Regions from separate parts of the Pseudomonas sp. GW822-FHT03F08 genome, predicted to be linked through region 3. Evidence: predicted binding sites of a transcription regulator. Region 3 holds the regulator's gene; each other region holds the start of a gene.
The links. Region 3 encodes FliA, which starts transcription of late flagellar genes. Its sites were predicted from a motif close to CTAAAGTTTNNNNNNNNNNNGCCGNTAA; they were not measured.

Region 1 (2,269 bases), on a different contig from region 3:
AACCGCGTCCGGCTTCACCGGCACGGGCCGCTTCGATGGCCGCGTTGAGCGCCAGCAGGTTGGTCTGCTGGGAGATGCCTTTGATCACATCGAGAATGTGGCCGATGTTGTCGGTGCTCGCATTCAGGGTTTCGATCTGGGTGCACGACAGGCTGATCTTTTGCGACAGCTCGGTCATCGCCTGAATTGTCTGCTCGACCACCTGACGACCGTCATCGGCCTGCTCGCTCGCGCCGCTGGCGTGTTGCGAAGCATCGGCGGCGTTGCGGGCGATTTCCTGGGTGGCGGCACCCAATTGATTGATCGCCGCAGCCACGCTGTTGGTGCGCGCGCTTTGCTCGTCGGAACCGATGATCGAGGCGTTGGACGATGCCATCACCCGTTGCGACAGGTCGTGTACGTGGCGAGTCGCGGAAGACACTTCGGAAATGGAGGCGTGAATCCGCTCCACGAACTGGTTGAACGAACTGCCCAGCTCGCCGAACTCGTCTTTGCTTTCCACTACCAGACGACGGGTCAGATCGCCTTCGCCCTGGGCGATGTCCTGCATCGCACGGCCCATGGTGATCAGCGGACGCATCAGCACGGTGATCAACAGGCTCAGGAAGACCGCAATCGCGCCCACTGCGACGAACATCGCGATCAGTGCCGAAGTACGGAACTGGCTGAGTGCGGCGTAGGCCTTGTCGCGGTCGATCGACAGACCGATGTACCACTCGGCATTCGGCAGACCGGTGACCGGGGTGAACGACAGGATGCGCTCCTGACCGTTGAGCACCACGTTCTGGTTGCCCTTCTGGATACGCACATCAGCGTTCGGGTAGATGTCCTTGAGGTTCTTCATCACCTGGTCTTTGTCCGGGCTGACGATCACCTGACCGTCACCGCTGACCAGGAACGCGTGGCCCAGGCCACCGAAGTCCACCGAGTTGATGATCTTCACCAGGGTTTCCAGGCTCAGGTCACCGCCCACCACACCGAGCAGCTCGCCGTTCTTTTTCACTGGCATGGCGATGGTCACCACCAGACCGCCGACGGCAGCCATGTAAGGCGGGGTCAGCATGGTCTGGTCAGCGGCCACGGCCTGCTTGTACCAGGGACGCTGACGCGGGTCGTAGCCGTCCGGCATCTTCGCGTCAGGGCGCTGGGTGAACACACCGTTGGCCTGGCCGACGTAGGTGAACTGGAAGTTCGAGGTGAAAGCCGGTTGATCGACCAGCCCAGGGAAGTCGGCGTTCTTGCCTTGATGGGCGACGTTCTGCGCGAGGTTTTCCAGCACCAGAATCCGCCCGCTCATCCAGTTCTGCACACTGCTGGCGGTCAGGTCGCCGGCCTGCTGGACGGAGGACTGGAGGTTCTGGCGAATGGTGTTTCGCTGCAGATAGTCGTTGTACAGAGTGAACAGCGCGAACGCCAGGACCACGACGCCCGAGGCGGCCAACAGGATTTTATGGCTGAACTTGAGATTCATTTCATGGGACTTCTTATGCCAAAAGTGGGGATGCGTTCCGGATGCAACATTCCATGTACAGCGCAGGCAGCGTTCTGATGGCCGCTCTACTTTGGTGCACGCATGTCTCACCAGTCTGTCGGCACGCTTCGGAGAAAACTTAGCGCTTTGTAGGAAATGGACGGCATTTCTGCCAGATTCCCGCCGAACGGCGTGCCAGAGCGTTCGCCTGTCATTTTTTGATGACTGTTTTGCAGCGCCGGTTGCAAATTCTGTAACCCTTGATGACAATGCGACTAATTATCATTTGTGACGTTCGGGCTGTCGCGTTCATGTCCTCACCTGAGTTTGCAGTACAGGCGCTTTACAGTCGTCATCACGGCTGGCTCAACGGCTGGTTGCGCGCGCGACTGGGCAATGCGGCCGATGCGGCGGATCTGGCCCAGGACACGTTCGTTCGCCTGCTGCAACGCACCGAACGTCTCGAACTCAAGGCGCCCCGCGCGTTTCTGCGCACCATCGCTCGTGGGTTGGTGATCGACCATTGGCGTCGTGAGGAAATCGAACGCGCGTATCTGGAAACCATCGCCCACTTGCCGGAAGCCGAAACACCCAGCGCCGAATCCCGCGCAATGGTGATCGAGCTGCTGGAAAGCATTGCCCGCATGCTTGAAGGACTGAAGCCAAAAGTACGTCAGGCGTTTCTGCTGGCGCAGTGCGAAGGCTTGACCCACAAGCAGATCGCCGAGCAGATGGGCCTGTCCTTGCGCTCGGTGGAGCGCTACGTCGCCGATGCGCTGTATCACTGCTACGTGCTGC
Region 2 (2,269 bases), on a different contig from region 3:
GGCATCGAATGTCGGCGTGCGCTGTTGGCGGCCTGCTGGTGCAGCTGTTGTTGCACCTCGTCCATCGAGATTTGCAGATAGAGGCTGGTCAGGTATTGCCAGCGCTCGCTGTGCGGACTGTCCCAGGCCTGTTGCGCCGACAGCGCCAGGCCGTTGGCCAGCAGCACGGTGTTGGCCGGCTGATTGAGCCAGTGGCGCAGGGTCGGGTCGTCATCGAGGCGATTCTGCTGGCGTAGCGGGTGATCGACATCGCGGGCGATGCGCAAAACCTTGACCAGTTCGCGTTGCTCGGTGAGCAGCAATCGATAACCCTGCTGCACCCAGATCGGCAATCGCCAGACTTCGACCAGCGCCTCACCGATCTTCAGCAGACGCACACCGAACAATTGCTTTTCCACGTCGCGGGCCGATTCGCCCTTGTGGATAACCCGCACTTCCCACTCTTCGAGCAGTTTGGGAAAGGTCAGCGCCAGCGGCCACAGCGGCGACAGAAATAACAGACTGCCCCAATGAATGTCCTGCCACAGCCGCGCCAGGCGACTGGCAAAAAAGCCGTTGGCCTGTTGCGTGGCGTGCTGGCTGATCATCTGTATCTGGCGCAAGGCCTGGGGAATTTGTGCCTGCGGTTCGGCGGGCAGGCGAGCCAGCAGTTCTTCGGTGCGGGCGAGGCCAAGGCGATTGATCGCGACCTCAAGGTTTTCCGCCGGCGCGGTCATGCTGCCCAGGGTGTGACGGTTGGCTTCGCGAATGATGCTCAGCGCCAGCGCCGGGCTGTCCTGCATCAGGTCGGCGATGTCGCGCAGCGAGCTGCGATTATCGCGGATGGCGCGGCAGACACGATCGTGGGCTTCTTGCGGCACCGGCAGGCGTACGCCGTCGAGCAGCTTCACCCAGCCATCGAGTGTGGTGGGTTTTACGTGTGGGACGTTCGTTTCATTAGCCATGTCTGGACGAGATCTTCACTGACTGTAGACGCGCCCGGCATGGGCTAAATTGGCTTTTCGCCTGAACTGGCTATAGTCTGGCGCAGTTTTGCCGATAAGTAGAAGAAGAGATTTTTTAACTTCCGAATATGACCTTGAACCCGACTTAAATAAGTACTTTCTACCTATGGCTAAAATTATCGGCATCATCGTCGTATTCGCGAGCGTGCTCGGCGGATACGTGCTCTCCCACGGCAAGATTGCCGCCCTGATCCAGCCTTTCGAGGTGATGATCATCGGTGGTGCGGCACTCGGAGCATTCCTCCAGGCCAACCCCGGTTACATGACGATGCACGTGCTCAAGAAATCCCTGAGCATGTTCAGCTCGCGTTTCAGCCACACGTTCTATCTGGAAGTGCTGGGCCTGATCTACGAGATCCTCAACAAGAGCCGCCGTGAAGGCATGATGGCCATCGAGGGCGACATCGAAGATGCCGCTGCGAGCCCGATCTTCGCCAAGTACCCGGCGGTATTGAAAGACGAACGCATGACCGCGTTCATCTGCGATTACCTGCGCATCATGTCGTCCGGCAACATGGCGCCGCACGAGCTGGAAGGCTTGTTCGACATGGAACTGTACAGCCTCAAGGAAGACCTGGAGCATCCGTCCCACGCGGTGAACGGCATCGCCGACGCCATGCCGGGTTTCGGTATCGTCGCGGCGGTACTGGGTATCGTGGTGACCATGGCCTCGTTGGGTGAAGGCGATCAGAAGTCCATCGGTTTGCACGTGGGTGCGGCACTCGTGGGTACCTTCTTCGGTATTCTCGCGGCATACGGTTTCTTCGGCCCGCTGGCGCACTCCCTGGCGCACGATGCCAAGGAAGAGCTGAACGTCTACGAAGCCATCAAGGCCTCGCTGGTGGCTTCGGCGTCCGGCATGCCGCCATCGCTGGCTGTCGAGTTCGGTCGCAAGGTTCTGTACCCGGCTCACCGTCCAAGCTTTGCCGAGCTGGAACAAGCCGTTCGCGGTCGTTAAGTCATGGAAAATAACCAGCCGATAATCATCAAGCGCGTCAAGCGCATCGCCGGCGGGCATCACGGCGGGGCGTGGAAGATCGCCTTCGCCGACTTCGCGACGGCGATGATGGCGTTCTTCCTGGTGTTGTGGCTGCTGTCCACCGCGACCCCGGAACAGAAGATTGCCATCGCCGGTTACTTCAAGGACCCGGTCGGTTTCTCCGAGAGCGGCACGCCGTACATCATCGACCTGGGCGGTACGCCGACCCTGGCGCCGGAAAACACCCTCAACCCTGAAGTGAAGTCGCAGCCGCAACCGGACAAGG
Region 3 (2,269 bases):
AGGCCATTGACCACCGGCGTGGCGCTTTCCACCAGGTCCATGGTGCGGTTGGCCGCAGCTTCAGTCAGCTTGACCACATAGCCCAGACGCTCGGTCGCATCAGTGATCTGCGACACTTCCTCGGCCTGCGGCATATGCGGGTCGATCTGGAAGTTGACGATTGCACTGTGCAGTTCGCGCGTGAGCTTGCCCACTTCCTGGTACAGGCCACGGTCACGGGTCTGATTGAGCTCATGGATCAGTTGCACAGCGTCGCCGAACCTGCCTTTTTCAAGGCTTTCGACCAGTTCGACCGCGTGTTTTTTCAGAGTCGACTCGAAGTCGCCCTGTGAAGATTCGTTATGCTCCATAGCTCCCCCGCGCGTCATCAGCCGATGCGTTCGAAAATCTTCTCGATTTTTTCTTTCAGCGCCTGAGCCGTGAAAGGTTTGACCACGTAGCCGTTAACGCCGGCCTGGGCCGCTTCGATGATCTGCTCGCGCTTGGCTTCAGCAGTCACCATCAGCACTGGCAGGTGCTTGAGTTTTTCATCGGCGCGCACGTGACGCAGCAGGTCGATACCGGTCATGCCAGGCATGTTCCAGTCGGTCACCAGAAAGTCGATGCTGCCGCTGTTGAGCACCGGAATGGCAGTGGTGCCATCGTCGGCTTCAACGGTGTTGGTGAACCCAAGGTCACGCAACAGGTTCTTGATGATCCGCCGCATCGTTGAGAAGTCATCAACGATGAGGATTTTCATGTCTTTGTTCAATTCGACCTCCAAGCAGTCTTAAACGCGCCCAGCACCTGGACGCGCCATTTCAATCAATCCGGCAAAGCACTCGATGACTGTCTGGAGCACAACAGAGCAAGACCGGTGCCGTTCACCACCGCACCAGCCTCGTTCGCAGCGTCCCCACACTGCCTTCAGCGCGCTCGCCACTCCCCCAAACGCCCCCGCAAGCGGGCCGCGCACTGGCTGTGTAACTGGCTGACCCGCGATTCACTGACGCCAAGGACTTCACCGATTTCCTTGAGGTTCAGCTCTTCGTCGTAGTACAGCGCCAACACCAGTCGCTCACGCTCCGGCAAATTGGCAATCGCGTCCGCCAACGCAGCCTGGAAGCGCTCATCTTCCAGATCGCGCGACGGCTCAAGATGAGCACTTGCGCCATCCTCGTGCAGCCCTTCGTGTTCGCCGTCCTGCAACAGGTCGTCGAAACTGAACAGTCGGCTGCCCAGGGTGTCGTTCAAAATCCCGTAGTAATCGTCGAGACTCAATTGGAGTTCGGCCGCAACCTCGTGATCTTTAGCGTCACGGCCGGTTTTAGCTTCAATCGAGCGAATCGCGTCGCTGACCATACGGGTGTTGCGGTGAACCGAGCGCGGTGCCCAGTCCCCCTTGCGTACTTCATCGAGCATGGCGCCGCGGATCCGGATGCCCGCGTACGTTTCGAAACTGGCGCCTTTGCTGGCGTCGTATTTGGTCGAGACTTCGAGCAGGCCGATCATCCCGGCCTGGATCAGGTCTTCGACCTGCACACTGGCCGGCAATCGCGCCAGCAAGTGGTAAGCAATGCGTTTGACCAGTGGCGCGTAACGCTCGATCAGCTCGTACTGCGCGTCACGTGCCGACTTCTTGTAGAAATTCATACCGCTGGCGGTCATAGCACAGGTCCTGCCGTTTGCTGCACGAGGCGCTCGACGAAAAATTCGAGGTGGCCGCGCGGATTGGCGGGCAGCGGCCAGGTGTCGACCTTTTGCGCGATCGCCTTGAACGCCAGTGCGCACTTGGAACGCGGGAAGGCTTCATAGACCGCACGCTGCTTCTGCACCGCCTTGCGCACGCTTTCGTCGTAAGGCACCGCACCGACGTATTGTAGGGCGACGTCGAGGAAGCGATCCGTGACCTTGGTCAACTTGGCGAACAGATTGCGACCTTCCTGCGGGCTCTGGGCCATGTTGGCCAGGACGCGGAAGCGGTTCATGCCGTAATCGCGGTTCAGCAGTTTGATCAGGGCGTAGGCGTCGGTGATCGAGGTCGGCTCGTCGCAGACCACCAGCAACACTTCCTGGGCTGCGCGAACGAAACTGACTACCGAGTCACCAATACCCGCAGCGGTGTCGATCACCAGTACGTCGAGATTGTCGCCGATGTCGCTGAACGCCTGAATCAGACCGGCATGCTGGGCCGGGCTCAGGTGAACCATGCTCTGCGTGCCGGAAGCGGCCGGCACGATGCGGATCCCGCCGGGGCCTTGCAACAGCACGTCGCGCAGCTCGCAGCGGC

Region 1: the regulator FliA is predicted to act here: its motif matches at 1,587-1,614, upstream of AC1RME_RS13405 (methyl-accepting chemotaxis protein).
Region 2: the regulator FliA is predicted to act here: its motif matches at 1,015-1,042, upstream of motA (flagellar motor stator protein MotA).

Annotation. Positions count from the first base shown of each region.
Region 1 covers NZ_JBXANC010000004.1:668,309-670,577, forward strand. Annotated here, with positions in the region: gene AC1RME_RS13405 (methyl-accepting chemotaxis protein) at 1-1,471, opposite strand, end outside; gene AC1RME_RS13410 (sigma-70 family RNA polymerase sigma factor) at 1,783-2,269, shown strand, end outside.
Region 2 covers NZ_JBXANC010000004.1:203,195-205,463, reverse strand. Annotated here, with positions in the region: gene AC1RME_RS11440 (HDOD domain-containing protein) at 1-944, opposite strand, end outside; gene motA (flagellar motor stator protein MotA) at 1,111-1,962, shown strand; gene motB (flagellar motor protein MotB) at 1,966-2,269, shown strand, end outside.
Region 3 covers NZ_JBXANC010000013.1:127,979-130,247, reverse strand. Annotated here, with positions in the region: gene AC1RME_RS27170 (protein phosphatase CheZ) at 1-350, opposite strand, end outside; gene AC1RME_RS27165 (chemotaxis response regulator CheY) at 368-739, opposite strand; gene fliA (RNA polymerase sigma factor FliA) at 907-1,647, opposite strand; gene fleN (flagellar synthesis regulator FleN) at 1,644-2,269, opposite strand, start outside.